Regions from separate parts of the Buttiauxella sp. S19-1 genome, predicted to be linked through region 3. Evidence: predicted binding sites of a transcription regulator. Region 3 holds the regulator's gene; each other region holds the start of a gene.
The links. Region 3 encodes LexA, which represses DNA repair genes until DNA is damaged. Its sites were predicted from a motif close to TNCTGTATGTACATACAGNA; they were not measured.
Positions count from the first base shown of each region.

Region 1: the regulator LexA is predicted to act here: its motif matches at 5,024-5,043, upstream of mutH (DNA mismatch repair endonuclease MutH).
Region 2: the regulator LexA is predicted to act here: its motif matches at 2,606-2,625, upstream of sbmC (DNA gyrase inhibitor SbmC).
Region 4: the regulator LexA is predicted to act here: its motif matches at 5,347-5,366, upstream of MES37_RS04225 (DNA translocase FtsK 4TM domain-containing protein).

Region 1 is NZ_JAHWLU010000073.1:258-8,153, reverse strand. It holds gene thyA (thymidylate synthase) at 1-746, opposite strand, end outside; gene lgt (prolipoprotein diacylglyceryl transferase) at 753-1,628, opposite strand; gene ptsP (phosphoenolpyruvate--protein phosphotransferase) at 1,801-4,047, opposite strand; gene rppH (RNA pyrophosphohydrolase) at 4,060-4,590, opposite strand; gene mutH (DNA mismatch repair endonuclease MutH) at 5,277-5,963, shown strand; gene MES37_RS15810 (YgdI/YgdR family lipoprotein) at 6,096-6,314, shown strand; gene MES37_RS15805 (NADP(H)-dependent aldo-keto reductase) at 6,470-7,510, shown strand.
Region 2 is NZ_JAHWLU010000039.1:10,942-18,837, reverse strand. It holds cobalamin riboswitch at 11-190, opposite strand; gene MES37_RS10965 (DUF496 family protein) at 485-805, opposite strand; gene MES37_RS10960 (FUSC family protein) at 961-2,019, opposite strand; gene sbmC (DNA gyrase inhibitor SbmC) at 2,110-2,580, opposite strand; gene dacD (serine-type D-Ala-D-Ala carboxypeptidase DacD) at 2,800-3,966, opposite strand; gene sbcB (exodeoxyribonuclease I) at 4,243-5,670, shown strand; gene MES37_RS10940 (APC family permease) at 5,784-7,148, opposite strand; gene yoeI (membrane protein YoeI) at 7,138-7,200, opposite strand; gene gabT (4-aminobutyrate--2-oxoglutarate transaminase) at 7,355-7,896, opposite strand, start outside.
Region 3 is NZ_JAHWLU010000014.1:21,776-29,671, forward strand. It holds gene dusA (tRNA dihydrouridine(20/20a) synthase DusA) at 1-505, opposite strand, end outside; gene MES37_RS05485 (conjugal transfer protein TraF) at 601-1,908, opposite strand; gene MES37_RS05490 (cupin domain-containing protein) at 2,081-2,584, opposite strand; gene zur (zinc uptake transcriptional repressor Zur) at 2,694-3,209, shown strand; gene MES37_RS05500 (CsbD family protein) at 3,352-3,561, opposite strand; gene dinF (MATE family efflux transporter DinF) at 3,835-5,169, opposite strand; gene lexA (transcriptional repressor LexA) at 5,238-5,846, opposite strand; gene MES37_RS05515 (diacylglycerol kinase) at 5,955-6,323, opposite strand; gene plsB (glycerol-3-phosphate 1-O-acyltransferase PlsB) at 6,450-7,896, shown strand, end outside.
Region 4 is NZ_JAHWLU010000010.1:21,794-29,689, forward strand. It holds gene cydC (heme ABC transporter ATP-binding protein/permease CydC) at 1-1,448, opposite strand, end outside; gene cydD (heme ABC transporter permease/ATP-binding protein CydD) at 1,448-3,214, opposite strand; gene trxB (thioredoxin-disulfide reductase) at 3,345-4,313, opposite strand; gene lrp (leucine-responsive transcriptional regulator Lrp) at 4,814-5,308, shown strand; gene MES37_RS04225 (DNA translocase FtsK 4TM domain-containing protein) at 5,430-7,896, shown strand, end outside.

The DNA of each region.
Region 1 (7,896 bases), on a different contig from region 3:
ATGTCGAAATCTTCGAAACGGTAGTCAAACAAAGATTCAGGTTTACGTTTGATTACCAGTTTTGGCAGTGCTCGCGGCTCACGTGTTAATTGCAGGCGAGTTTGCTCAAGGTGGTTGCTGTACAGGTGCGTATCACCGCCCGTCCAGACAAAATCCCCCACTTCAAGGCCACATTGCTGCGCCATCATATGCACCAGCAAAGCATAACTGGCGATATTAAACGGCAGACCCAGGAAAATGTCGCACGAGCGCTGGTAGAGCTGGCAAGAAAGTTTGCCGTCAGCCACGTAGAACTGGAAGAACGCATGGCACGGAGCTAACGCCATTTTATCCAGTTCACCCACATTCCACGCCGAAACAATAATGCGGCGCGAATCTGGGTCGTTTTTAAGCTGGTTAATCACGGTGGTTAACTGGTCGATATGGCGGCCATCAGGGGTTGCCCATGAGCGCCATTGCTTGCCATACACAGGGCCAAGATCGCCATTTTCATCTGCCCATTCGTCCCAGATGGAGACGTTGTTTTCGTGCAAATAGGCAACGTTGGTATCGCCTTTCAGGAACCACAGCAGTTCATGAATGATGGAGCGTAAATGGCAGCGTTTAGTGGTAACCAGAGGGAAACCATCTTGCAAATTGAAGCGCATTTGATGACCGAAAACCGACAACGTACCCGTGCCGGTACGGTCATCTTTTGGTGTGCCGTTTTCCAGCACATGTTTCATCAAATCAAGATATTGTTGCATGTTTCCTCACGAAAGCTGTTGCTGTGGACGGCGACGATACGCCCAAACCATCATAATCACACCGGCCACAATCATCGGAATCGAGAGGATTTGCCCCATGCTGATGTACTGAACCCACGCACCGGTAAACTGCGCATCTGGCTGGCGGAAGAATTCAACGATAATACGGAATGCACCGTAGCCAATCAGGAACAAGCCGGAAACGGCTCCCATCGGGCGTGGCTTGCGGATATACAGGTTCAAGATAATGAACAGTACGATACCTTCCAGAACCATTTCGTAAAGCTGGGAAGGATGGCGTGGCAAGACACCGTAGGTGTTAAACAACGACTGCCATTCCGGGTGTGTCGCCAGCAGGCCAATATCTTCACTGCGAGAACCCGGGAATAACATGGCCCACTTGAAGCTCGGATCGACGCGGCCCCAGAGTTCGCCGTTGATGAAGTTGCCAAGGCGACCCGCACCCAGGCCAAATGGAATCAGCGGTGCGATAAAATCAGCAACCTGGAAGAATGAACGCTTGGTGCGGCGCGCAAACCAAATCATTACGCAGATAACACCGACCAACCCGCCATGGAAGGACATGCCGCCATCCCAGACTTTAAACAGGTACAGTGGATCGGCAAGAAAAGTAGGCAGGTTGTAGAAGAACACATAACCAAGGCGCCCACCGAGGAATACCCCCAGGAAGCCAGCATACAGCAGGTTTTCGACTTCATCTTTCGTCCAACCGCTGCCTGGTTTATTGGCACGGCGGCCAGCAAGCCACATGGCGAACACGAAGCCGACCAGGTACATCACGCCATACCAGTGCAAAGAGACTGGCCCAATGGAAAAAATCACTGGGTCAAATTCAGGGAAATGCAGATAGCCACTATTCATCTGTCACCACAAACCATTGTTACCCCACCGAAAGCCGACGATGGGTTGCAAGTACGCATCTGTGCGGATGCGCTCCGAAAGCAGCGGATCATAGCACAAAGGGCACCAGGGTTAAGTCGCGGAAGTTGTAAAAGATATGTAATACCAGAAGTGAAAGGAAACGACAGGCGCCTTAGCGCCCGCCGCGAATCAAACCGCCCATACCACGACGCTCCATGAAAGACGCGACCTGGTGGCGCACTTCTGTCGCTAGCTGAGCCTCAAGACTACGCTGTGACAGCAATTGCACCTCTTCCAGACTAATGTGGCGCAGCAAATATTTAACACGAGCCACTGAACGGCCGTTCATCGACAAATGGCGATAACCCATGCCAACCAACAGCGCAACACACATTGGGTCGCCGGCCATTTCACCGCACAGACAGAGATCGATGCCGTGACGTTCAGCTTCTTTGGCAATGTGATTCAATGCGCGCAGCATAGCCGGATGCAGGCTGTCATACAGACTTGCGACGCGGGTATTGTTACGGTCAACGGCCAGTAAATATTGCGTCAGGTCATTAGTACCGACAGAGATGAAGTCAACCCGGCTGGCAAGATGGCCCAGCATGAACACCATTGATGGGACTTCCACCATGATGCCAATACGCAGTTTTGGTAATTCATAACCCAGTACTTCTTCTACTTCGCGCCCAGCGCGGTCTATCAGACGACGCGCTTCGTCTATTTCATCGATGCTGGTAATCATCGGCAACAGAATACTCAGGTTGCCAGTGGCAGCATTGGCACGCAGCATAGCTCGCACTTGCACCAGGAAAATTTCGGGCTGGTCAAGCGTGATGCGTATCCCACGCCAGCCAAGACACGGGTTCTCCTCACTGATTGGCATGTATGGCAATTGTTTATCCGCCCCCACATCAAGCGTTCGCAGCGTGACGGGCTTATCGTTAAACATTTGCAACATCCCCTGATACTGGGCGACTTGCTCTTCTTCCGATGGAAAACCACTTTGCAACATGAACGGGATTTCGGTGCGATACAGACCAATGCCATCAATGCGGCTGCCAAGCAGTTGTTCATGTTCAGGGCTCAGACCTGCATTCAACATCACCTGGACACGCTCACCGCTTTTCAGCGCTGCCGGGCTATCAACGTCATCCTCTACCAGGCGGGTAAGTTCGTTCTCTTCGGTAATGAGGCGCTGGTATTCCTGCAACAGCACCGTTTCCGGGTCAACCAACAATTCACCACGGTAGCCATCGACAATTAAAGTACGGCGATGCAATACCGAAGGCTGAATATCCGCCCCCATAACTGTTGGGATGCCCAACGCACGTACCATGATGGCGGCATGGGAGTTCGCCGCACCGTCGCGCACCACCACACCAACCAGGCGGTTTTGCGGCAACTCGGCGAGCGTGGTTGCGGATAACTCATCAGCCACTAAGACAAAGCGTTCAGGCCACGTGTTCGCACTCTGAATGGTGTCATCGAGATGGAATAACAAGCGTTGGCCGAGGGTACGCAGGTCGCCAGCTCGTTCTTTTAAGTAGCCGTCAGTCAGACTTGCGAATTGCTCCGCAAACTTTTCGATAACTTTTTTAACTGCCCATTCCGCAACCGAGCCTTTGTCCACTTCTTCGAATAATTCTCGACGAAGCCGGGCATCGGTTAACAGGTGCGAATAGAGATCAAAGATAGCTGCCGTTTCTTTCTGAGCCCCCGCTGCAAAGCGTTTGCTGTAGCGGCGAAACTCGTTAGACGCCTCTTCCAGTGCGGCAGTAAGGCGCTCTCGCTCAAGCGTGGTATCCAGTGTCGATGCTTCAGAAACTTGCTCCATTAACGGGAGCGTCGAATCCATCCAGCCCTCAGCAATCGCCACGCCCGGCGATGCAGGCAATGCCCGAATACGTGTCTGGCGGTACTGGCCGAATAAGGCGGCTAACTGTGATTGAGAGAGGATGGCGGCCATTTGTGTGGCGAGTGTGACGAGGAAGGACTCCTCGCTTTCATCATATTGCCGGTGCTCACGTTGTTGCACCACCAGCACACCCAATAACTGGCGTCGTTGGATGATTGGCACCCCAAGGAAGGCTCGAAAACGTTCCTCTTTTACTGCGGGAACATATTTAAAGCTCGGGTGTTTTTGCGCATCAGCAAGGTTTATCGGCTCAGCAAGGCGCCCGACCAACCCGACAATGCCTTCATCAAATGCGAGTGTTATGGTGCGACCACGCGGCTTTTTAAGGCCGCGCGTCGCCATCAGGTAAAAGCAACGCCGGTCATGATCTGCGAGATAAACCGAGCATACCTCGGTGTCCATCGCAAGGCAGATATCTGTAACCAGAATATCCAGCGCCTCATTGAGGCGCGGAGCGCTGGCAACCTTCTCGACTATTTCTCGCAAACGGGTGAGCATTTTTCGCGTGACTTAACCTCTTTTACGTCGCCAGGCAGGCGCGTTATTACGTGGTGGCGCAACTTCCTGCAGCGGCATTACGACGCTGGCAAACTCTTTCATCACCCGACGATAAACATCGCGTTTAAAGGAGACAACCTGACGAACCGGATACCAATAGCTAACCCAACGCCAGCCATCAAACTCTGGGGTACTACTGGTTTGCATATTGATATCGTTATCGCTGCTGATCAACTGCAAGAGAAACCATTTTTGTTTCTGGCCGATACAAACCGGCTTTGTGTCCCAACGCACCAAACGTTTAGGTAACTTGTAACGTAACCAGTTTCGGGTCGAGGCGAGTATTCGGACATCTTTTCGCTGTAACCCCACTTCCTCGAAAAGCTCCCGGTACATTGCCTGTTCCGGGGATTCGCCAGGATTGATGCCACCTTGCGGAAACTGCCAGGAATGTTGACCAAAACGCCTGGCCCACATCACTTGACCCTGCCGATTACAGATTACGATACCAACATTCGGGCGGTAGCCATCATCATCGATCACCGGACTACCTCAAAACAAACTTAGATTAGGGCGATTGTTTCATACAAGCGCTAGACGGTAAACCACTGTGTAACGGTTGCAAGAAGGAATAACAATTGAATAACTCACAAAATATGACCGAGTTATAAACATTAGCCAGTTTGGAGCATGGGGTTTATTCACTTTTTCTGTGGATATAACTGTGAAGAACTACCTGATACTCTCGGGACAACTTAGGATAAGTCTAAATTCATCGTGATTTTCATAAATAAAAAAAACATAAATTTCAGTTAGATAACCAATGATAAATCAACTTACACCCAGGAAGTGTGATGATCGTCACATGCCAGAACCTCACACTGATGAAAGATCGACCAATGACGTTTTTATCCACAGATTGTGCCAACAAGTTAGTCACAAACTGGTGAAAAAATGGGTTTTACCCCCCAGTCAAGGCTGTAAATCGAACCAGTAGTGAGCTTTTTTACCAGTTATCCCATTTTTCTGTGGATAACCCAGTGTAAGATCCTGTTCATTGCCAGTGACCAGAATGGGAAAAGGTTTTTTCAGAATCCAAAACTTCTCCTTTTTGGTGATAAAAATGATTCAAAATCAGTAGATTGCCATTCTTACCCCCGACACGCTAAACTATTTCCATCTTGTGGGTAAACCACGTTCATTTTTTAACCGATCGGCAATCAGGCACAATGGAAGCACTTCGTCCTTTACTTAACCCTCCAGAAAACGAACAGATTTTACTGGCTCAAGCCCAGAAACTCGCGGGATATACGCTGGGTGAATTGGCGACGTTAGCCGATTTGCCGATCCCTAAAGATCTGAAACGTGACAAAGGTTGGATCGGGGTTCTACTTGAATTGTGGCTGGGTGCCAGTGCTGGGAGCAAACCCGAGCAAGATTTCGCAGCACTAGGTATCGAATTAAAAACGATCCCGGTTGATAGACTCGGTCGCCCACTGGAAACCACTTTTGTTTGTGTTGCCCCACTCACCGGCAATACTGGCGTGGTTTGGGAAACCAGCCATGTGCGCCACAAGCTAAAACGCGTGCTGTGGATCCCTGTTGAAGGAGAGCGGCAAATTCCGCTGGCGGAAAGGCATATCGGCTCACCATTATTGTGGGCACCTTCAGCAGAGGAAGAGCGGCAGCTACGTTTGGATTGGGAAGAGTTGATGGATTTAATTGTGCTGGGCCAGGTCGAACGTATCACTGCCCGTCATGGTGAAGTACTGCAGTTGCGTCCGAAAGCTGCCAACAGTAAAGCGTTAACTGATGCGGTGGGTGCCGACGGCGCACCAATTCTGACGTTACCACGCGGTTTTTATCTAAAAAAGAACTTTACAGCGGCTCTGCTAGCTAATCATTTCTCGTTGTAGATTTATTTGGCTTGCCCCCCAGATTCTCGCTTCCCTTCTGTTTCTTTTAAGAATTTACTGCTTATCATCTCTGGCTAGTCGAGTTATTACTAGACTGTATAGGTCATACCAAACCACACGAGGCGAATAACGATGAAAAAATGGGCAGTTCTTATTTCCGCTGTCGGTCTGGCATTTGCGGTTTCCGGTTGTAGCAGTGATTACGTGATGGCGACCAAAGATGGCCGTATGATCCTGACTGACGGGAAACCCAAAGTCGATGACGACACAGGCTTAGTCAGCTATCGCGATCAGCAAGGCAACGAGATGCAAATTAATCGCGATGATGTTTCACAAATCATTGAACGCTAGAAAATACAGCCTTTAAAGGTCAGCGCCTCGCTGGCCTGTAACACTTTTTCTTCACTTACCCTCTTCCGCTTTTGCTCCCCCTCTGCCATGTTTATAGTCCATTTTTTGTCGGGCGCTCGCCTGACCGATAAGACATAAGAATAAGGAAAGCGGCTATGCAATATCACCGTATCCCCCACAGCTCCCTTGAAATAAGTACGCTAGGGTTGGGAACCATGACGTTTGGTGAGCAAAACAGCGAAGCCGACGCACATGCACAGCTTGATTACGCAGTACACCAGGGCGTTAACCTGATTGATGTCGCAGAAATGTACCCTGTCCCGCCACGCCCGGAGACACAAGGGTTAACAGAGACCTATGTCGGTAACTGGCTAAAGCAGCGCGCGAATCGCGAGAAGCTGATCATTGCCACCAAGGTCAGCGGCCCGAGCCGCAATAATGATGTTGGCATTCGCCCAAACCAAATGCTGGATCGCAGGAACATTCGTGATGCGCTGGATGCCAGCCTGAAGCGTCTGCAAACCGACTATATCGATCTCTATCAAGTTCACTGGCCGCAACGCGCCACCAACTGCTTTGGCAAGCTGGGTTATACGTGGACCGATAACGCAGTGCCGGTCACATTGCTTGAAACCCTGGAAGCACTGACTGAGTTCCAGCGTGCCGGGAAAATCCGCTACATCGGTGTATCCAACGAAACGCCATGGGGCGTTATGCGTTACCTGCAACTGGCTGAAAAACATGATTTACCGCGCATTGTCACCATCCAAAACCCGTACAGTCTGGTAAACCGCAGCTTTGAAGTGGGGCTGGCGGAGATCACTCAGCGTGAAGGTGTTGAGCTGCTGGCCTATTCCTGCCTGGGGTTCGGCACACTGACCGGGAAATATCTCAACGGAGCCAAACCTGCAGGTGCGCGCCACACACTGTTTAGTCGTTTCACACGCTACAGCGGTGAACAAACTCAGCATGCAGTTGCGGCTTATGTCGATGTCGCTAAACGACACAATCTGGATCCCGCGCAAATGGCTTTGGCTTTTGTTCGCCGCCAACCGTTTGTTGCCAGCACACTGTTGGGCGCAACTACGCTTGAGCAGTTGAAAACCAACCTTGAAAGCCTGCATCTGGATTTAAGTGAAGATGTTCTTGAAGAGTTAGAAGCGGTGAACCGGATTTATACTTACCCGGCACCGTAATCTGAAATTCCCCTCTCAGTCCGCAGCCTCTTATACACAACTCGCTCTGGCAATCTTGTCAGGGCGAGATCTGTTAGCCTCGCTGATTTTCCGTTCACCCGTGCATTCAGTTATCTCTTTAATCCCCAAAACGGTGAACGTATCAAGGGGTTAACGCCAACACCTTGATAATCCAGGCGCCCGGCAAATCAATCGCCGCTAAAGCGGTAAACACCGTTTTTTACCCAACATTCGCGGTCGTTCGCGATTCGTTTATTCGGCACATCCCTGTGCCGAACCACTTCGTGGCCAACGCAAGCGTTGTTCAAAAATGTTCCTGACATTTTTAGTCAGGCGATCGCTCTCTCACGTGGTTTCCGACCACGTGACCCCAACTGAAGGGTGAA
Region 2 (7,896 bases), on a different contig from region 3:
TTGTTGAGAATAAGGATGACAAGTCGGTCTTCTGGCTTAGCGTCTCTCTCGCCCGCCCTTCCCAATCATTAGATCAGTGGTTTTGCGGGTTCGTCGGCATCACAGCAGCGGGGGCTGCGGGGGATTGTCACCCCCTTCCCAGCCACGGACTATTTTGGTTAATCGCGTGGCATAAACGAGTCAGTTATTGCGAGCGTGACCTTCAAAGCATCACACTCTTAAATATTTAAAAGCAGACACAGTGTAAAAGCTAATAGATTTCGAGAGTTGCGCTATGACAATTTTTACTGATTTTTTAATCTTTACGGTAAATGTCGCTGACGCGTATCTGCCCCCCAGAAACTGGGGATAAAAAAAACCGCCTGGCGGCGGTTGGTAAAACTGTTGGAAAAACTCTGCGTAGGTCAGCTAAGCGAAGCGCCATCCGACAACACTGGCGCAAACGGTGGATGACGCTTTCGCTTATCCACCCTACGACAGCTAATTAATCGGCCTTGATTTCGCCCATTACTTTCAGTTTTTTGGAAATTTCACGACGCTCTTTAGACAGTTCAGCGTTTTTGATGATGTAGTCATCAACACGGTCTTCATAGTCGGTTTTCATGCTGGCGATGATGCCTTGAATAGCTTCAATGCTCATACCCGGTTTGATGTAGTCGCTCAGGTTATCAAGCAGCAGAACACGTTTTGAGTTATCGCGGATCTTTTTCTGTACGTCCTGGATTTCACGCTGCAGTTTGTTTTTGCGACGGAACAGACGCACGAACTCAAGCACGTCCTGGAAAGATGGTTTGATTGGTTCCATTTTTATACCCCTGCTAATTTCATACTCGGATTCGTTAAGACAGCCGCCATAAGATAACCTTAATGGTAGCGGCAGCCGCTGATAATTCATTGTTTCGCTATCTTAACCTCAATTGCTGCTGAATCGAAACCAGCAATTCACACCAGGCTGAGCAATTATTTGCGTAACGCGCGACAGATCAACTGCGACAGCAATTCTAGTTGACGAGCAAGTTCCAGACTCAGCCAGACGTAACCATGAATAGGCGTTTCCTGAAGTTTCCCATTTTGGCCATTTTGTATGAGCTCGCGCAACTCGCTGACGATTTCAGTCAGCTTTTCATTGTTCGCTGAAATCGTCGACGGGTTGCCATCGTGCAAGGCCAGTGCGATGGCGGCAAGCGTGCCCTGGGTCATTTGTTGCGTTTCGCGCAGCGTGTGTGCGTTGATCATCAGGAAGTGGCTTTCCCTTGATGCCCAGTAAGCGTTGACCTGCAACTCAAGAGTGCACACCAGATTGCGGCTGACGGTTTGTATTGCCTCGAAGATAGACTTTTGAATATGCGTTTCTTTGCTGCTTGGCCCGATGAGTGCACGCATTCTTACGACATCACTCAACACTTTGTGTAAGTGTTTTTCAAGCCTTGGGCGCTCTAATAAATTAGGTGAGAAGCCCGCGTTGTAAACCCGACCAAAGGCGGTGACGAAGTTCGCCATTTGTATGCGCCAGTGGATAAAGGCGCGCTGTGGATAAATGCTGGTAAATAACATCGCCAGCAACGAGCCGAAGATAACATCGCCGCTGCGCCAAAGGGCAATTTCCATGTCTCCTGCCGGTGCGCCAACCACCACCGCAAGGGTGATGCCAATCAGCAGAGCTTGATACGGGCGTTTCCCCAGCGCCAGATAGCCGCAGATGAACATGGCAATGGCACACCACACCAACATCAGCGGTAGCGAGAACAGCTCAAGTTTTAGCGCCACAAGTCCCATGACTGCACCGCATATCGTCCCACCAATGCGCTCAAAGGCGCGTGGCACGACGTTGCCCCAAAAAGAGATCGGCCCCATGACCACCACAAGCGTGATCAACGGCCATGTCCCTTCGGGCACTTTCAGAAGATGAACAATAAGAAAGGTGAGAATAAAAGCCAGTGCGATGCGGATCCCATGCACGATACGGTAATTGCGGTATATGCGGATCTCAAATGGGCTTAGTGATTTGTCAGGACGCACACTCAGTTCCCCAGAAAATAAAAAACGGGATTGTACCTGTTTTTATGGAATGAACATCACAAAGTTAGGGGGCATAAGCCCCCTTTAGCATCAGACTTGATCTGCCACCGGAATATACATGTCTATTTCCCAGACTCCACTTTCTGAACCATCGTTAAGATAGTGTTCGAAGCAGGGTTTTCCGGTTATCTGGTAGCTATTATTAGCAAGGACGCTGTCAAAAAACAGATTCCACGGCTTGGCAAAGTCGTTGTCATCCACGCGGGCGCGTGCCACCGCATACTGGCCGCCCTGGATGCTCGTCACAATCACGCCTTCACTGTTATCCGGCACGGTAAAGTTTTCAGCCACCGAGACCACGGTGTCGCAGCGCAGTTTTTCTGCGGGTACGACGTCGGGGTTGTCGTAATAAACCGCCAGCCATTCTTCCCCGGCTATCTGGTGGGTTTTGACCCACAGGGCAAGTTGCTCAAAGCCCTGATGGACCGTTTGTTCCCACGGCCCAACCATATGAAAACCAGCGACTTTACGTTCATTCACTTGTTGTACGTTAAATTCCATATGACCTCCTGACAGATTTAAAAAATACTGTATGTTTATACACCACTCTTGTGCAGGGAAACAATCCATTGTCAGGGTGATGTGGTTGCTTTGCGAGCAGGATCGCTTTTTGAAAAACTTTCGCCTGTAGATCCGCCTGTAGATCGTAGTACAGACCAGCCGTTCAGATGAAAAAAAGGGCCGACATGACTGTCGACCCATTTAACACTGATTAAGGAATTACAATTTGTGGCTCAGATAGTCGCTAAACCGCGACCATGTGCTGCCCTTTTTGACGCCCGTTAGCGTCACCAACGGCCAGTGGGCAATCAGCTTGTCGCGATCAAAAAGCTCGATTTCACCCACATGTTGGTTGGCAGCAATCGGCGCTTCGATCTCTTGCTTGTCGAGGACATATTTGGCTTTAATGTTAGGGACTTCAGATTTTGGCAGCGCCAAAAAAACATCCTGATTTGTACCGACTTCGATCTGTTTTTTATCACCGTACCAGATAGCCTCAGTACCAATTTTTTTGCCTTTATGCAGAACCTGTACGGTATCGAAATTATCCTGGCCCCAGTGCAGTAATTTACGCGCCTGATCTTCGCGCCCTTTCGGGCTTTCAGCGCCCATGACCACCGCAATTAAACGGCGCTCACCGACCACGCTTGACGCAATAAGATTAAAGCCAGCGCTCGCAGTATGGCCGGTCTTCAGGCCGTCCACATTCAGCCCTTTGTCCCACAACAAACCATTACGGTTCTGTTGCGTGATGCCATTCCAGGTGAGGCTGCGCTCGCTATACATGTGATAAAACTCGGGTTCACCGTGGATTATTGCACGCGAAAGTACCGCAAGATCATAGGCTGTGCTGTGCTGGCCAGGTGCATCCAGACCATGAACCGTTTCGAAGTGGGTATCGCGCAGGCGGAGCTGCTGCACGTATTTGTTCATCATCGCTACAAATTGTGGCTGCCCACCGGCGACGTAATCTGCCAGAGCAACACAAGCATCATTCCCTGAATCAATAATTAACCCGCGGCTGAGGTCATGGACTGTCAGTCGGTCACCCGCTTTCAGGAACATTAGCGACGAGCCATCAAATACCGGATTACCTTTTGCCCAGGCATCTTTGCCGACAGTGACCATGTCGTTTGCCGTGATGCGGCCACTGTCGATGGCACGATCGACCACGTATCCGGTCATCAGCTTGGTCAGACTCGCCGGGTTGCGTCGCACATGCTCATTTTCCGCTGCCAGAATTTGCCCGGTGGTGTAATCCATCAATACCCAAGAGCCCGCCTGAATTTGTGGAGGGGGTGGCGCATTAACAAAGGTATCGTCGGCAAAAGCGGAGTGAGCAGAAAGTGACAGCAAGGAACAGACAACAAACAGACGGATCTTCAACGATATACCCTCAGTAACAAAAAATTCAGCCGCCACTTTTACTGCAGTTTGCGACTTTTTTCGCAATTAAATTGCAAAAAGATATGAATGAGAGCGCTCGCATACAGTTGAGGAATATACTATTCCGTCATCGCGAAGACTTCTTGCAGGGCGGTTAATGGTTTACCATTGGCGGTTGCAGTACCTGATAACAATGATTGGCACATGGAGAGGGTTTTAGTGGGATTTCAGTTTAATAACAGTACGTTAAACAACACTCAAGGGCGGGAGTAAACCGTGGATAAGACAACGCAACAACCGACCTTCCTTTTTCATGATTATGAAACCTTCGGTAAAAGTCCATCGCTCGACCGCCCGGCGCAATTCGCGGCTATTCGTACCGATGCTGAATTTAACGTGATTGGCGAACCGGAAGTTTTTTACTGCAAACCGGCGGATGACTATCTGCCACAGCCAGAAGCCGTGATGATTACCGGCATTACTCCGCAACAAGCGCTGGCGCGTGGCGTCAACGAAGCGGATTTTGCAAAACGCATCCACACCATTTTTACCCATCCAAAAACCTGCGTCGTGGGTTACAACAATGTGCGCTTTGATGATGAAGTGACGCGCAATATCTTTTACCGTAACTTTTATGATCCGTATGGCTGGAGCTGGCAAAACGATAATTCGCGCTGGGATTTGCTCGATGTGATGCGCGCCTGTTACGCATTGCGCCCGGAAGGAATTGTCTGGCCGGAAAACGAAGACGGTTTGCCGAGCTTCCGCCTTGAACATTTGACCAAAGCCAACGGCATTGAGCATGCGAATGCACACGATGCGATGTCTGATGTGTACGCCACTATCGCGATGGCACAACTAGTGAAAACCCGCCAGCCACGCCTGTTTGAGTATCTCTACAGCCACCGTTCCAAACACAAACTCACCACGCTGATTGATGTTCCGCAGATGAAACCGCTGGTACATGTCTCGGGAATGTTTGGCGCGTGGCGCGGTAACACCAGTTGGATTGCCCCACTCGCCTGGCACCCGGATAACAAAAACGCGGTGATTATGGTCGATTTGGCGGGTGATATTTCTCCACTTCTGGAGCTGGATGCGGATGCGTTGCGCGAGCGGTTGTATACGCCGAAAGCCGCACTTGGTGATACTGCGGCCGTGCCAATCAAGCTGGTTCATTTGAATAAATGCCCGGTCTTAGCGGTGGCGAATACGTTGCGCCCGGAAGATGCAGAACGTTTAGGAATCGATCGTCAACGTTGCCTGGATAACCTGAAGCTATTGCGCGAGCACCCTTCCGTACGCGAGAAAGCGGTGGCGATTTTTGCTGAAGCTGAGCCTTTTGTGCCTTCAGATAATGTTGATGCGCAGCTGTATAACGGCTTTTTCAGCGATGCCGACCGCGCAGCCATGCGTATTGTGCTGCAAACCGATCCGCAGAATTTACCCGCGCTGGACATTACCTTCGCCGATAAGCGGATTGAGAAGCTATTGTTTAATTATCGGGCGCGTAACTTCCCCGGCACCCTGGATGAAGCCGAGCAGCAGCGCTGGTTGCAGCATCGCCGTGAAGTGTTGTCTCAGGAAGCGTTGCAAGCCTACGCGCAAGAACTGGAAGCGCTGTATAACCTGCATGAAAGTGATAAAGAGAAGACGGCGTTGTTGAAGGAGTTGTTCGAGTATGCGCAGTTTTTAGTGGGGTGATAGCAAGATGTCGGATGGCGCAAGCTTATCCGACCTACAAAGGACAAGACCCGTTCAGGACGAAGCATCCATAACAAAAAGGCCGCTTGCGCGGCCTTTTTGGTGTTTAGCGATTACGCTAAATCTTCGTTGAACTGTGGAACCGGGTTACGGAAGCGACGAGTCACAAAGGCCAGATAGGTCAGGCCGATAGCCGCCCAAATCAGACCCAGAATCATCGAGCTTTCTTCCAAGTTAATCCACAATGCACCCACTGTCAGTGCGCCGCAAGTTGGCAGCACCAGATAGTTGAAGTGATCTTTGATGGTCTTGTTACGGCCTTCGCGGATCCAGAACTGGGAAATCACTGACAGGTTAACGAAGGTGAACGCCACCAGCGCACCGAAGTTAATCAGCGCAGTCGCAGTAACCAGGTCAAATTTAACCGAGAACAATGCAATGATACCCACCAGAACCACGTTCAGCGCAGGGGTACGCCATTTCGGATGAATGTAGCCGAAGAAACGCTCCGGGAACACGCCATCACGGCCCATCACATACATCAGGCGTGAAACACCCGCATGTGCCGCCATACCAGAAGCCAGAACGGTCACGCAGGAGAAAATCAGGATACCGAACTGGAAGGCTTTGCCTGCCACGAACAGCATGATTTCCGGCTGCGACGCGTCCGGATCATGGAAGCGAGAGATGTCCGGGAAGTACAGTTGCAGGAAGTAAGACACCACAACGAAGATCACGCCGCCAATCAGGGCGGTCAGGAAAATCGCTTTCGGGATGACACGGCCTGCATCTTTGGTTTCTTCAGACAGCGAGCTGATGCCGTCAAAACCAAGGAACGAGAAACATAATATGGTCGCACCGGTTATCATCGGCACCACGTTGGCGTGCTCAGACCAGAATGGACGTGTGCTGGCAAGCGTACCGGCACCTTCGCCGTTTGCCACACCGTAAATAACCAGACCGGTGATAACCACCATAACAATCATCTGCAGCACAACAATCAGGCTGTTGAAGTTTGCCACGGTTTTAATGCCGCGCAGGTTGGAGATAGTCATAAAGCCAACCAGCAGCACCACGAAAATCCACGATGGGATAGACGGCACCAGGGCTTCAAAATAGATTTTAGCCAGCAAAATGTTGATCATCGGCATGAACAGATAATCAAGCAATGCCGACCAGCCCACCATAAAGCCAACCACTGGGTGGATTGCTTTTTGAGCGTAGGTATAAGCGGAACCCGCAGACGGGAAGCGGCGTACTAGCTTTCCATAACTTAACGCGGTGAACAAAATTGCCACAAGGGCAAACGCGTAAGCCGTCGCGACATGTCCGTCGGTAAGGCCAGATACAATCCCAAATGTATCGAACAAGGTCATAGGCTGCATATAAGCGAGGCCCATCATAACTACCGGAATAAGCGTAAGGCTCTTACGGAGTTCAACACGAGATTTTGCACCTGCGGTGACGTTAAGCGACATGGTCATTCCCCCAAACGGCGAATACCTGCGCAAAAGCAAAAAGCTGCCCCATCTAAATTTCCTCGGCGACACGACTGTCGTTTTTTAAAAGCTAGTATCTATCCGGTACGAAGCCCGGCCTCTTGGTTTTTTTGGCGGATGCCTGTTTGACTGCTTGAACTTAATGCAAAAAAATAACCGACGCGTTTAACGTCGGTTTTTTGTTCTCATTTAGTGAGGCGCGTATTTTGCACTAATTCGAGGCAAGAAGACAAGATATTGAGGCCCTCATTAACAATTTCTTTTTCGGCTGTTAAAGGGACAAGAAAACGAATCACATTCGCACGCACACCGCAGGACAATAAAACCAGTCCCTGCTTGCCTGCTTCTTTGACAAGTGCCTGAGTTAATTCTTTATTCGGACGATGGCTGTCACGCTCTTCGACCAGTTCCATCGCAATCATTGCCCCGTATCCACGCACATCACCGATGCAGTCAAATTGCTCTGCCATTTGCTGTAAACGCAGGGTGATTTGCTCGCCAATAATCTGGGCGCGCTGATTGAGATTTTCCTGCTCAATAATGTCTGTAACGGCCAGCGCTGCTGCAATTGCCACCGGCGACCCGGCATAAGTACCGCCGAGCCCACCCGGCATCGCTTTTTCAAACAGCGATTTCTTACCGACTAGCGCGGATAACGGGAAGCCACCCGCCAGGCTTTTGGCCATGGTGACGAGATCCGGCTCCACACCGCTGTGTTCAATAGCAA
Region 3 (7,896 bases):
TCTCACATTCGCCCTTCCCGGCAACTGTACCGATGAAATCACACAGGAATTCGTAGCTGTCCTGGTCATCAATGCCAATACGCGTTTTGACGGTGACGGGAATAGAAACCACGTCGCGCATCGCTTTGATGCAATCGGCAACCCGCTGGGCATCAGCCATCAGACACGCGCCAAACATACCATTTTGTACACGGTCAGATGGGCAACCTACGTTGAGGTTAATTTCGTCGTAGCCACGTTCTTCAGCCAGTTTCGCGCATTGCGCTAAAGCCGCCGGATCGCTACCCCCCAACTGCAACGCGATAGGATGCTCGTCTTCGCTGTACGCCAGATAGTCCCCTTTGCCATGAATGATCGCACCGGTGGTCACCATTTCGGTGTACAGCAGTGTCTGGCTTGAAAGCTGACGCAAAAAATAGCGGCAGTGGCGGTCAGTCCAGTCAAGCATCGGCGCAATAGAGAAACGATGTGGCTGGAAGAGGGTCTGGTTTGTTTGTGAGGACATAGGCACTGGGCGTTTACGGGCTACGGTTAAAAAAGGGTCGCCACTATAGCATAAAGCAGCGCCGGGACACTCGCTCGTCCCGACGGCTATTTTCATCAGAAGGTCATGCTAAGCTGTGCCCCTGCCCCCCAGGTTTCGTCTTCGCCGTACAGCCCCATTAAATCGATGTGAACGCGATTAAATGGCGCAAAGCCAACCCCACCGGTAAAGACGTTGCTATCGTTTGATTTGACGTCAGCCCGGTAACCGGCGCGCACCGCAAGCCACGGCAGCGGCGTAACTTCAGCGCCCACGCCAACGTACTGTGAATCGTCTTCGCTTTTGAAACCTTTTGTTTCGGTGAGATCGCCGTCGGCGCTAAGGGTGATGAAATCGTTATGCCAGGCTAAGCCCGCCGTCACTAACGGGCGAATCTGATAAGTGTCTTTATAGTTGACGGTTTCGCCCGTCCTGCCATTAGTGATCAAGATATCTTTGGTATCAATGTCATGTGAAATCAGGTTCTGGCCGCTCAGACCGACAGTCCAGTTTTCGCCAAAATCAGCTGCCACACCCGCATCAACGTTAAAGCCAGTGTCGTCGTTACGATAGCGGCTATTTTTCCAGTCGCTGCTGTCGTAGGAATAGATTGATGTGGTGTAGTTGTACAGCCAGGTTTTTTGCAGTTTCGGCGTGATGCCAACAGAGACAGGCACGCCGTTTAGATCAAACTGTTTCGCCAGCGCCACACCATAGTCGGAGACAATTGCGCCGCGCCCAGATGCAGTGGAGTTGAGATTGCTGGTGATAACATCAGAGCCATTAACGGCAGCATCTAGTGCGACTCCCCCGGCAACAACCCTGGAATTCGCGATGCTGTGCAGATAATCAATATCTTGTTGATCAATAGAGGAACTCACATGTGCTCGCGCATAGGCTTTTGCGACAAATGCCATCGACAGCACATCATTTGGAATACTGACTGCGATACTCGCCCCGGCTTTCGCGTTTGCTGTTTTACCTCGCAGATCTTCCAGTTCGCCAGCCAAACTCCCCGCAGCGCCCTGAAGCTGACCAAGTGAACCATTTGGGTTTAAAAGGATATCCTGCAGGGTAAGATCGTCGATAACGTTCTGGTATTGATCGACCGTATCGCTAATGCCATCAATCTGATCCTGCAGGTTATCTTTATCTGTCATTTGCCCGCTCACGGAGGGCAAAATAACTGTCACTGAGTCGTCCTGTTTTGCCTTTGCCAGCAGCGCAGGGTTTGTTAGCACTCCACTTCCATAACTCGCTGAAGCAACGCCCGTCCCCCCCATTGCATCACTACGAGCTTCTGACCAGGTACCTGCCGCACTGGCTTGATTTGCCACAAATAAAGAGGCGGCGCTGAACGCCACCAGAGTTTTAATTTTTTTCATTCACCGCTCGCCCGTCTGTTAATCAGATTTCATAACTTGCCCCTGCCAGTTATGACTGAACAGAGGCGGACTATTGCTGTGAATAAAAAGCTAAAAAGGGGGATGTTTATCCCATCGAAATCCCGTTTCTCTCCATCAGGATTATGAGTTCAAAAATTCCCTGTAAACATATTTATAGTTTACCGTTCGGTTTTCGTGAAGGATGGCCGTCATGTGGGCCAAAAAACTGCGGCGGGTGGTCAATCCAGCGATCCTGGCGTTGTGCGGCATAGCTCGCGTTTAGCGGGTAATAAATTCGGTTTTCGGCTTTGTTGGCCTCACCCACAATTAGCAACCGGACTTCATGCTCGGTGTTGTTGATGAAGGTATGGCAGACGCCCGTCCCAGCTGGGAAACCAACACTATCACCCGGTTCAAGTGAGTAAAGGTGGCCGTTAATCCACACCTGTGGATGCCCTTCCAGAACATAAGCAAACTCTTCCTCGCTACTTTCCGCATGCGGATAGGACGTCCGGCGACCAGGGAGCAGGCGCTCGTGGTGAATCCCCAGGCGTGTTAGCCCAAGTTTGCGAGCCAATGGCGCGCCAATGGAAAACAATTCAGTACTGTCTGGATAAGTTGAGTCATCTTCACCTTCCAGTTCTTTCCAGTGACGAATGCAATCAGGTTTATTCATAGCAAACTCCGGGATAGTCATCTCAAAAGGCTGTGGCCAGCATGGCGCACCACTCGGCGTTTATTGCGCGTTGTGATAGAGTGTAGGGCTAATCTACAGGGGAATGCTGATGGACATCACGACTTCACAAAACGTGTTAGCGCAGGCTGAAAAACTATGCGAACAGCGTAATGTGCGCCTGACACCACAACGCCTGGAAGTGTTGCGTTTATTGACGCAGCAAGCGGGTGCAATCAGCGCTTATGATTTGCTGGATTTACTTCGCGCCAGTGAACCGCAAGCTAAACCCCCGACGGTGTATCGTGCGCTCGATTTTCTTCTCGAACAAGGCTTTGTCCATCGCGTCGAGTCAACCAACAGCTATGTTTTGTGCCATCTGATTGATCAGCCGACTCACTCATCAGCGATGTTGATTTGCGACAGGTGTGGCGCGGTGAAGGAGCATAGCGCGGAAGGTGTGGAAGATATTATGAATCAACTGGCTGCCCAGTCAGGATTTGCTCTACACCACAATGTCATTGAGGCGCATGGTTTATGCAGCGCGTGTGCGGAAGTTGAAGCCTGTAGCCACCCGGAAGAATGCGGGCATGACCACACCATTCAGAGTAAGAAGAAGTCACGCTAGCCTGAACCCGAAATAATTCGAGTTGCATTGAAGCGGTAAGTGAATGCAGCCAAAAGATGTAGCTTGAAGTATGGAGGGGATCGGTACATCCATGTACCAGGGCAGGTTAGCCTATGAGAGTTAACACATCTGAGGGATGAGATTACCAGCGGTAATCGTTACGTTTTTCCCAATCAACGACTTCGTTCTCTGCCTGATCTTTCGCATATCCATAGCGTTCCTGAATTTTACCGACAAGCTGATCGCGTTTCCCTTCGATGACGGTCATGTCATCGTCTGTCAGTTTGCCCCATTTCTCTTTTACTGTGCCTTTGAACTGTTTCCAGTTACCGCCGATTTCGTCTTTATTCATAATAATATCCTCATCGTTCGGTTAAGAACTGCTAATAGTTAACAACGCCCAGGTGCTGCCGTTTGGCTGACACTCACTATCTGCTGGACGTGGAAATAATTGTAGTCAAGGATATGGCTGTGAGGGGAAAACTAAGAACATTGAACCACAGAAGTAACAGAAATGATGCTGACTTGCCCCAAAATCAGGTGGCAAATCAGCATACTGGAGTGCGATTAAAAACGCGTCAGAAGTTGTAACTAACTATGGGTTGTAACTAACTATGAGCTGTAACTAACCAGGAGTTCCAGCCGGGAACCAGCTGTTATCCCGCCAATGGCGACGCCAAATCCATCCCAAAGACAGTCCGCGCAAAGCCAGGAACACAGCCACGGATAACCACAGACCATGATTTCCCAGATAAGGCACGGTGAGCAACGTCAGCCCAAATCCCAATGCCGCAACCGCCATGCTGTTGCGCATTTCCGTACCTCGCGTTGCGCCAATAAACATGCCGTCCAGCAAATAACACCAGACACCAACAACGGGCAAAACAATCTGCCAGTGCAAGTAGCGGTCTGCCTGTAGCTGCAATTCCGGGATAGAGGTAAGAAGCGAAACAATGTGCTCACCAAACAGCGCATACACAGTGGCAAACATAAGAGCGACTAAGCCCGCCTGGCGACATGCAGCGCCCCATACTTCGAGCAATTGACCACGGTTTTTAGCGCCAAACGCCTGCCCGGAATGGGCTTCAACGGCATAGGCGAACCCATCGAGCGCATAGGCGGTGAAGGTTAATAGCGTCATCAACACGGCGTTAACCGCGACGATTTCGCTACCTAACCGCGCGCCAAAGATAGTGACTGAGGCGAAACAGACCTGTAGCAACAGCGAGCGCAGCATGATGTCGCGATTGAGTGCCAGCAGACGCCGCACATTCCCGCGCCAGGACTCTTTGAGCATCTCAAAGCTGATTCCGCGCAAACCCATAACCTTTTTCACCATCAGCAAACCAATGATAAACGTCGCATATTCTGCGGTGACGGTGGCGAGTGCCGCGCCCTGAACATCCATGTGTAGCCCCATGACCAGCCACACATCCAGCACGATATTCAGTACGTTTCCGACAACCAGCAAGATAACTGGCGCACGCGCATACTGAACGCCTAACAACCAGCCCAACAAGACCAGGTTGGCAAGCGAGGCTGGCGCACTAAGCCAACGTATTTCAAGGAATCGCCGGGCCTGCAACAAAACATCTTCATTGCCGCCGACGATATGCAAGGCCAGGGATATCAGCGGTTCACGCAGTAAGACGATCGCCACCCCTGCTCCTAACGCCAATAGCAAGGGCTGAACCAGTGCACGCGCTAAAGCAGAGGGATTATTGGCACCAAATGCCTGGGCAGTTAAACCGGTGGTGCTCATGCGCAAAAACAGCAACAGCATAAATAAGAAGCTGGTTGCCGTCGCACCAATAGCGACACCGCCAAGATAAACAGGGCTATCCAAATGACCAATTACCGCGGTATCAACAAGGCCCAGTAAAGGCACGGTGATGTTGGAAAAAATCATGGGTAAGGCGAGGCGCCAGAGAGCTCTGTCAGCCGTCGAGAAAAATCGCATGGCCAATCCAGGAAGAGATAAGAGAATTAAGACGATGATGCGCATTAAAGCGCATCATCTGGAGAAGTTTACAGCCAGTCGCCGTTGCGAATTACCCCAACCGCCAACCCTTCAATAGAGAAGTTATGTTCGCGCAGGTCAACCACAATAGGTTCAAATTCGCTATTTTCAGGCAGAAGATGAACGGTATTACCCTGCTGCTTTAAGCGCTTAACAGTCACTTCGTCGTCAATACGCGCCACCACAACCTGGCCGTTACGCACATCCTGAGTTTTATGAACTGCAAGCAGGTCGCCGTCCATAATACCGATGTCTTTCATAGACATCCCGCTAACGCGCAACAGGAAATCGGCATTTGGTTTAAACAGTGATGGGTCAACCTGGTAATGGCCTTCGATGTGCTGTTGTGCAAGGAGTGGTTCCCCCGCAGCAACACGCCCAACCAGCGGAATACCGGTAACTTCTTCCACCAGCAAGCGGATACCGCGCGACGCACCAGAGATAATCTCAATGACGCCTTTACGGGCAAGTGCTTTCAGGTGCTCTTCAGCGGCGTTCGGAGAACGGAACCCCAGACGTTGAGCAATCTCGGCACGAGTCGGTGGCATGCCGGTCTGGCTGATATGATCCCGAATAAGATCAAACACCTCTTGCTGCCTGGTAGTTAACGCTTTCATTCCGCCCCCTGGGTGTTTATACAGTTATGCTGTGAGTATATACAGTCAAAGGCGATTTTGGAACCACAAATTGAGCAAAAAACCAGGGACTTAACTATTCTGGAAAGATCATCGCAAATGCGGCCAAAGCAGTGTGACCCAGGTAATAACTGCGAGGATAATGGCGATTAATACGGCAGCAGACCCCATGTCCTTGGCCCGTCCTGAAAGCTCGTGGTAATCGGTACCAACACGGTCAACAAGCGCCTCGATAGCGCTATTGAGAATTTCGACAATCATGACCAGCACAACAGAACCAATCAGTAAAATACGGGTGATAGGGTCAACATCTAACCAGCAGGCGATGGCGATGGCGATGAGCGCGCTAACCCCTTCCTGGCGGAAAGCCGCTTCGTTAATCCAGGCTGCTTTGAGCCCTTTCCATGAGTAGCCTGCGGCTTTGATGATACGGGTAAGTCCAGTGGTACTGCTCGCCATTTTGGGAAACCTTTTCAAATTATTTGGGTCAATGCTTATCTATATTGCAACGCCACAGAAATCTGAGCCAGATTCTGATATTCTTGCGGCGAATTTGCATCATTAACCTGAGGCTTTACATCGTTTATGTCAGGCTGGCCAAGAATCTACTACAAATTACTTAATTTACCATTAGGCGTTCTGGTAAAGAGCAAGTCCATTCCGGCAGATCCACAAGCCGAACTGGGCTTAGATCCCACACGCCCGATTATGTATGTCCTGCCGTATAACTCCAAGGCGGACTTATTAACGCTGCGCGCACAATGTCTCGCGCATAACTTGCCCGACCCTCTCGAGCCGTTAGAAATCGACGGTGCGGTATTGCCGCGCTATGTCTTTATCCATGGCGGCCCGCGTGTTTTCACTTATTACACGCCAAAAGAAGAGTCGATCAAACTGTTCCACGATTACCTCGACTTACACCGCAGCAATCCAAATCTGGATGTGCAGATGGTGCCAGTATCGGTGATGTTTGGCCGCTCCCCTGGGCGCGAAAAAGGCGAAGTGAATCCGCCATTAAAGATGCTGAACGGCGTCCAGAAATTTTTCGCTGTTTCCTGGCTTGGGCGCGACAGCTTTGTGCGTTTCTCCGCTCCGGTTTCGCTGCGCCAGATGGCAACCGACCACGGTACAGACAAAAAAATCGCCCAAAAACTGGCTCGCGTAGCGCGTATGCACTTTGCTCGCCAGCGTTTAGCGACTGTCGGCCCGCGTCTGCCGGTACGCCAGGATCTGTTCAATAAGCTACTGGCCTCAAAAGCTATTGCTCGTGCAGTAGAAGATGAAGCGCGCAGCAAGAAAATCTCCCATGAAAAAGCCCAGCAGAATGCTGTTGCTTTGATGGAAGAGATTGCCGCTAACTTCTCGTATGAAGCCGTGCGTTTGACTGACCGCGTGTTAGGTCTGACGTGGAACCGTTTGTACCAGGGCATCAACGTTCATAACGCTGAACGCGTGCGCCAACTGGCTCATGACGGCCACGAGATTGTCTATGTGCCCTGCCATCGCAGCCACATGGACTACATGCTGTTGTCCTACGTGCTTTATCACCAGGGGCTGGTTCCTCCGCACATCGCAGCGGGTATCAACCTGAATTTCTGGCCAGCCGGCCCGATTTTCCGCCGCCTCGGTGCGTTCTTTATCCGCCGTACCTTTAAAGGCAGCAAACTCTACTCCACCGTGTTCCGTGAATATCTGGGCGAGCTGTTTAGCCGTGGCTATTCCGTTGAATACTTTGTGGAAGGTGGCCGTTCCCGTACCGGGCGTTTGCTCGACCCGAAAACCGGCACGCTGTCGATGACCATCCAGGCCATGCTGCGCGGCGGTACTCGCCCTATTACCCTGGTGCCAATTTACATTGGCTACGAGCATGTAATGGAAGTGGGGACTTACGCGAAAGAGCTGCGTGGCGCGACCAAAGAGAAAGAGAGTTTCATGCAGATGGTGCGCGGGCTGAGTAAGCTGCGTAACCTCGGCCAGGGCTATGTTAACTTTGGCGAACCGATGCCGCTGATGACGTTCCTGAACCAGCGTG
Region 4 (7,896 bases), on a different contig from region 3:
AAGCGGCGCAATTCGCCACCCGAAAGCTGGCGACCGCCTTCACCCAGCCAGCTATTGAGGCCTGCATCGTCCAGTAACTTCTCAAGGCCAACGCAAGTCAGGACTCGACTTAAATCTTCATCGCTGGCCTGTGGTGCAGCAAGCAGCAAGTTGTCGCGCAGTGTGGCACTAAACAAATGAACGCGTTGCGATACGACACTGGTGGACGCGCGTAATGCCGTTTCATCAAACTGGCTCAGCGCTTCACCATTCAGGCGGATCTCGCCTTGCTGACATTCCCAGGCGCGCGTCAGCAATTGCAGCAGTGTCGATTTACCGCAACCGGTACGCCCCAAAATAGCTATGTGTTGGCCTGCCTCAACCTTGAGCGAGATACCCCGAAGTGCCATTTGAGACTGTTCGGGCCAGGCAAAACTCAGATTGTTAATCTCCAGAGCCACGCGCTCAGGAATTGCATGAGGTTGTTCGGTAAAAATCACTTCGGGTTTTTGACTGGTAATTTCAGTCACGCGCAGTGCGGAGGCGATAACCTGGCCAAGATGCTGAAAAGCTCCGGTGACCGGTGCCAGCGCTTCGAATGCAGCCAGCGCGCAGAACACAAACAGCGCGATAAGTGCGCCTGGTGTGGTATTTCCACCCACGCCCTCGGCTGCCATCCACAGCATCAAGATGACGGCGATACCGCTGATTAGCAGCATGATGGCTTGTGACAGTGCTGTAAGCTCGGCCTGGCGGCGTTGCCCTTCTTGCCAGTGATCCTCCGTTTTATCCAGTTGCTCACGATAACGTTGGGAGGCACCAAAAATGGTTAGTTCAGCATGGCCTTGTAACCAGGCGGTGAGTTGCTGGCGATATTGCCCGCGTTGCGCGGTAATCGCCTCGCCGGTGGCTTTCCCTGCGTAATAAAATATTGGCGGAAGCAAAACTAAGGTTGCCAGTAAAATCGCGCCTAAGGTGAGGGCTAATTGTACGTCCAGCCAGCTCAAACCAAAGGTCACCACTACGATCACCACAAACGCACCGACCATTGGTGAAATCACACGCAGGTAAAGGTGATCCAGGGTATCGACGTCTGCAACTAAGCGATTGAGTAATTCACCCTGGCGAAAACGCGCCAGCCCAGCAGGGGAGAGTGGGAGCAGTTTGCTAAATGTGGAAACACGCAAATGTTGAAGTACGCGGAATGTCGCATCATGGCTGACAAGACGCTCAAAATAACGCCCCGCAGTACGGGTAATTGCACCGCCCCGAACGCCTGCTGCAGGTAGCATATAGTTAAAACTATAAATCCCCGCGACACCGACAACCGCCGAGGCCGAGAGGAACCAGCCTGACAAAGTCAGCAGCCCAATGCTGGCCAGTAGGGTGACAATCGCTAACACCACGCCAAGCATCAGTAGCCATTTATGACGGCCGTACAGCGCTAAATAGGGGAGTAAAGCTCGCATTAGATTTCCTCCTGGCGATGAGCCAGTAACGTCGCAAACGGGCCTTCCTGCGCGGCAAGCGTGGCGAAATCCCCTTGTTGTACGATACGACCTTCGCGCATCACCCAAACCTCGTCCCAGTCGTTGATGTAATCCAACTGGTGAGTCACCATCAATGTGGTTTGCTGACGGGAAGCGCTACTTAACGCGTCCATCACACGCTGCTCACTGTGGGCGTCCAGACTTGCAGCCGGTTCATCCAGCAACAGCAATCCACATGGCATCAGCAATGCGCGCGCGACGGCGACCCGCTGGGCTTGCCCAACAGACAAACGCGCAGCTGCTTCACCCAGCGGTGTATCAACCCCTTGTGGTAGCAACGGGAGGAACTCACTGACAGAGGCTTTGTCCAGGGCAGCAGTTAGCTGCTCAGCACTGGCGCTGGGTGCCGCTAACAGCACATTTTCGCGGATAGTAGGAGCCGGAAGCTGCGGGTTTTGTCCAACCCAACTGAGTTGTTCACGCCACCATTTCTGGTCAAGGGCCGAAAGATCTACACCATTAATCAGCAATTGGCCTTGATAGGGCAAAAAGCCAGACAACACGTTGAGCAGTGAACTTTTACCTGCACCACTTTGCCCGACCAGCACCACCCGTTGTCCGGCAGAAAGGGTGAAATTCAGTGGACCTGCGAGAGTTTTATCTTCAGTTGATAGAATGACCAAATCACGAGCTTCAATGCTGATTGGCTCGTTATTATTGAATTTTGCTGTGCCTTGTTTGCGTTGCTGCAATGGCGCATCAAGGAAGGTCATCAGGCTGTCGGCCGCTCCCACCGCTTGTGCTTTAGCATGATAAAAAGTGCCCAGATCGCGTAGCGGTTGGAAAAACTCCGGGGCTAAAATCAACGCCAGGAAACCGGCAAATAACGTTACGCCAGTACTGTAATGACCAAAGTTCAGTTCGCCGAGATACGAAAAGCCGAAGTAAACCGCGACTAGTGCGATGGACAGAGAAGCGAAAAATTCCAGCACGCCAGAAGACAGAAATGCCAGGCGTAATACTTCCATCGTGCGCTGACGGAAGTCCTGAGATGCCGCGCGGATATTTTCCGTTTCGGCATTGCCACGGTTAAACAAACGCAAGGTTTCCATACCACGCAGGCGGTCAAGAAAATGCCCGCTCAGCCTCGCAAGCGCCTGGAAGTTACGACGGTTAGCATCTGCGGCACCCATACCTACCATCGCCATGAACAACGGGATCAGCGGTGCGGTGCAAAGCAGAATCAGGGCTGCAACCCAGTTAGATGGGAAAATGGCGATTAAAATCAACACGGGTACCATGACCGCAAGCGACATTTGCGGCAGATAACGTGCGTAGTAATCGTGCATATCTTCGATTTGTTCCAGCACCAGGGTTGCCCAACTGCCGACCGGTTTCCCGTGGATCCAGGCTGGCCCTGCTTGATGGACGCGATCGAGTACTTGCCGGCGAATCTCCTGACGAATGTGCAACCCAGCGTAAAAACCGACTTTTTCACGTAGCCACACGACCCAGGCGCGCAATACAAAAATCAGTATCAGGATAACGAAAAGCAACAGCAGAGCTTCCCGGGGAATGTTTTCCATGATCATGTGTTGCAGCATCCGGGCAAGCAGCCAGGCTTGAGCAACAATCAATAACCCACTGACCAGCCCTAAAAAACGGGAAAGCCCCAACCAGCGGCGAGAGATAATGCTTTGTTTTTTTAGCCAGCGGCTAAGTTCTTGTTGACGGGTTTTATTCATGGATGCCAGTGCAGGTAGCTAATTAATTATCAGGCAAAATTTGCGGGCAATGTTACAACGCAGGCGAAAGAAAGGCGACCTATTCAGTCGCCTTTACGTATCTTCAAACTGCCGGTTAAGGCGGGGAGAGTTACTTATTCTGTTCGGCAAGTCCGTCCAGGTAGCGTTCGGCATCCAGTGCAGCCATACAACCGGTGCCCGCAGAGGTAATCGCCTGACGGTAGATATGGTCCATTACGTCGCCTGCCGCGAACACACCAGGAATGCTGGTTTGTGTGGCATTACCGTGAATACCAGACTGCACTTTGATGTAGCCATTTTCCAGTTCGAGCTGATCGGCAAAGATTGACGTATTTGGACTATGTCCGATCGCCACGAACAAACCTGCAACTTCTAACTCTTCAGTGGTATCGGTGTTGTGAACGTCACGCAGACGCAGACCACTGACACCCATTTGATCACCAGTAACTTCATCTAAAGTCCGGTTGGTGTGCAGCACGATGTTGCCGTTCTTCACCTTTTCCATCAGACGGTTGATGAGGATTTTTTCGGCTCGGAAGCTGTCACGGCGGTGAATCAGATGCACTTCTGAGGCAATATTTGCCAGATAAAGCGCTTCTTCAACAGCGGTGTTACCGCCACCAATTACCGCAACTTTTTGATTGCGATAGAAGAAGCCATCACACGTTGCGCAGGCTGAAACGCCACGACCTTTAAACGCTTCCTCAGAAGGCAGACCCAGGTATCGGGCAGAAGCTCCGGTCGCGATGATCAACGCATCGCAAGTATATTCGCCGCTGTCACCCGTCAGACGGAATGGACGGTTTTGCAGATCCACTTTAGAGATGTGGTCGAACAGGATCTCTGTTTCGAACTTGGTTGCGTGTTCGTGCATGCGCTCCATTAACGCAGGGCCTGTCAGGTCGTTAGGATCACCCGGCCAGTTCTCAACTTCGGTGGTCGTGGTCAACTGACCACCTTTTTCCATCCCGGTAATCAAAACGGGCTTGAGGTTGGCGCGAGCCGCGTAGACTGCTGCGGTGTAGCCCGCAGGGCCGGAGCCAAGAATTAGCAATTTACTGTGTTTAGCGGTGCCCATGAGATCCTCATTGTTCGTTGGCAGACAATCGAGGGATTGTAGGGAATTTGGCGGGTTAAAAAAAGGGTGAACGGTTGGTGTTGGCGATTATGTTAACTATATGTGCAATAGCTGTGTTCAATCAGCCGCGGTGAATATCGCGAAAGCGCATAAAAATCCACCTAAACAGGCTAAATACTCAGGTTGCTAAAGTGATGAATAATCGTCAAGTAGCCCAGATATATGGCACGTTCCACTAATTTTAGATGTTTTGCTTTGACAATCCGCTAAGCATTTGCGAAAACATTCGAGGAAGAAAAACATTTGGTGTGGCGTTTTGAAATATTCACGCATACCTGATGCAAATTTACCGGGTTATTGAAATCTACTCATGGCGTGGACAGACGCCATGAGTGATGTCGCTAGCAGCCGTTGGGCACCGGTCTTCTCACGTACTCCCGGAACAGTGACGTTACCAGGGTTATGGCAGGTGAAGGAAGGAACACAGAGAGACTATAATAATGGTAGATAGCAAGAAGCGCCCTGGCAAAGATCTCGACCGCATCGATCGTAACATCCTTAATGAACTACAGAAGGATGGGCGTATTTCTAACGTCGAGCTTTCTAAACGAGTAGGGCTTTCACCGACTCCGTGCCTTGAGCGCGTGCGTCGTCTGGAACGACAGGGTTTCATCCAGGGCTATACCGCTCTGCTGAACCCGCATTATCTGGATGCATCACTTCTGGTTTTTGTTGAGATTACTCTGAATCGTGGCGCCCCGGATGTGTTTGAGCAATTTAATGCCGCAGTTCAAAAACTTGAAGAAATTCAAGAGTGTCATTTGGTATCCGGTGATTTTGACTATCTGTTGAAAACCCGTGTACCGGATATGTCTGCGTACCGCAAATTACTAGGCGAAACCTTGTTACGACTGCCAGGTGTGAACGATACCCGTACCTATGTAGTCATGGAAGAGGTCAAACAGAGTAATCGTCTGGTTATTAAGACCCGTTAACACGGGCCAGGTGCAAAATCTGCGTATTTTGGTTACACTCCTGGTAATTCATACAGCAACAGTGCCGGGAATGCCCGGCACTGTTGCTCTCCATATTTATTAAGGACCTGGAGAGTCTTACTTGAGCCAGGAATACACCGAAGAAAAAGAAGTTACATTGAGGAAACTCAGCAGCGGGCGTCGGGCATTAGAGGCGTTACTGCTCCTTGTTGCCATTTTTGCCGTCTATTTGATGGCGGCGTTGCTTAGTTTCAATCCTTCCGATCCTAGTTGGTCACAAACCGCATGGCACGAACCTATTCATAATTTAGGTGGAATGCCGGGGGCGTGGATGGCTGACACTTTGCTGTTCATCTTTGGCGTAATGGCCTACACCATTCCGGTCATCATTATCGGTGCGTGTTGGTTCACTTTCCGCAACAGAGATAGCGAAGAGTTCATCGATTATTTCGCCGTTTCTATGCGCCTGATTGGTGTACTGGCGATGGTGCTCACCGCTTGCGGCCTTGCGGCAATTAACGCAGATGACATCTGGTATTTCGCCTCGGGCGGGGTTATCGGCAGTTTGCTCAGCACTGCAATGATGCCCCTTCTCAACAGCAGCGGCGGCACTATTGCGTTGTTGTGTGTATGGGCGGCAGGGTTAACGCTGTTTACCGGTTGGTCCTGGGTCAGCATTGCTGAAAAAATTGGTAGCGCGACCCTGAGCGTGCTCACTTTTGCCAGTAATCGTACTCGTCGGGATAACACCTGGCAGGATGATGACTACGACTATGAAGATGAAAAACACGACGAAGAGCATGCGCCAGATGTTGAAAAGCGTGAGTCTCGTCGTGCGCGTATTTTGCGTGGCGCATTAGCCCGTAAACAGCGTATCTCTGAAAAATTTGCCAATCCAAACGCACGTAAAACAGATTCTGCGCTGTTTTCTGGTAAGCGTATGGACGACGCTGACGATGACGTTTTGTTCTCAAATAACAAAGCGACGCTTCCGGAAGATGACGTCCTGTTTTCTGGTAACAAAGCCACACTGCCGGAAAGCGAAGAGTACGATCCGCTTCTACACGGCCAGTCAATTGTTGCGCCTGTGGCTGCTACAGCCGCCGCGGCGATGGCTAATACGGCATATGCGGCTCCAGTTATGCCAACGGCAACCGTGCCACCGGTTACGGCCCCGGCTCCAGAAGTTGAGTTTTCGCCTGCAATAGCCTGGGAGCCTGCTCCAACCACAGTGACACCAGAACCGGTGATTGCGCCTGCACCAGAGAATTACACTTCGCCGTACGCTGCGGACCAGTACGTTCCGCAACAGGAAGCCAGTCATTGGGCAGAACCTGTTAGTGAGCCACCTGCTGTTGAACCTCCGCATGCGGAACCTGCTTATTTTGAACCATCTTCGGTAGAGCCTGTCACCCAGCCAGAGCCTGTTGAAGAAATAAAACCGGCAGCCCGCCCGCCGCTTTACCATTTTGAAGAAATCGAAGAGCGACGCGCGCGTGAGCGTGAACAACTGGCTGCCTGGTATCAGCCAGTTAATGAACCTAAGCCTGACCCATATGGTTATGATCAAAACCCTGCGTTTGCGCAGACAACGCCTGTTCAAATGCCTCAAAGCAGTACTCCGACAATTCCGCAAGGTGGCTTCGATACGTCACCCGCGGTGCCAACCCCTGGTGCTTCTGTTCCACAGGATGTAAAGGATGTGGCAAAAGTGGTCGGCGTCGCTGCGGCCTTCAGCCCGGTATTTAGCATCGCCAGTGACGCGCCTCGTCCACAAACCAAAGAAGGTATTGGCCCGCAATTACCTCGGCCAAATCGTGTGCGTGTTCCTACTCGCCGTGAGCTTGCGTCATACGGAATTAAGTTGCCTTCACAGCGAATGGCTGAAGAGGAAGCTCGTCGTCAGAATGGCATGGACATCGAAGATGACTATGCTGACGAAGCCGAAGAACTTCAGCAGCATGAACTTGCTCGCCAGTTCGCCGCTCAACAACACCAGCGTTACGGTGAAGAGCATGAAGACGACTCTTTGCAGCAAGATGAGGATGAAGCCGAGCAGGCTGAGTTAGCACGTCAGTTTGCGGCGCAACAGCAGCAACGCTATTCAGCTACACAGCAGCAATCCCAGCAGCAAGAGCCGAATAATGTGCCGTTCTCACTGGATGATTTTGATTTCTCACCAATGAAAACGTTAGTCAACGATGGGCCAAGCGAGCCATTGTTTACGCCGAGCCCGGTTGAAGAACCTGTTCGTACTCAGCCTCAGCAAAGCTGGCAGGCTGTGCAACCGCAAAGTGCGCCACAGCAACAACAGCAACAACCCGCACCGGTTGCCGCACCATCGGTACATGAAAGCTTGATCCATCCTTTCTTAATGAGAAATGGTGATGATCGTCCGTTGCAGCGTCCTACCACACCTTTACCATCTCTGGACTTGTTGACATCTCCGCCAGCAGAAGTTGAACCAGTGGATACCTTTGCACTCGAGCAAATGGCGCGTCTGGTGGAAGCTCGTCTTGCGGATTACCGGATTAAAGCCGATGTTGTGGATTACTCTCCAGGTCCCGTCATCACACGCTTTGAGCTTG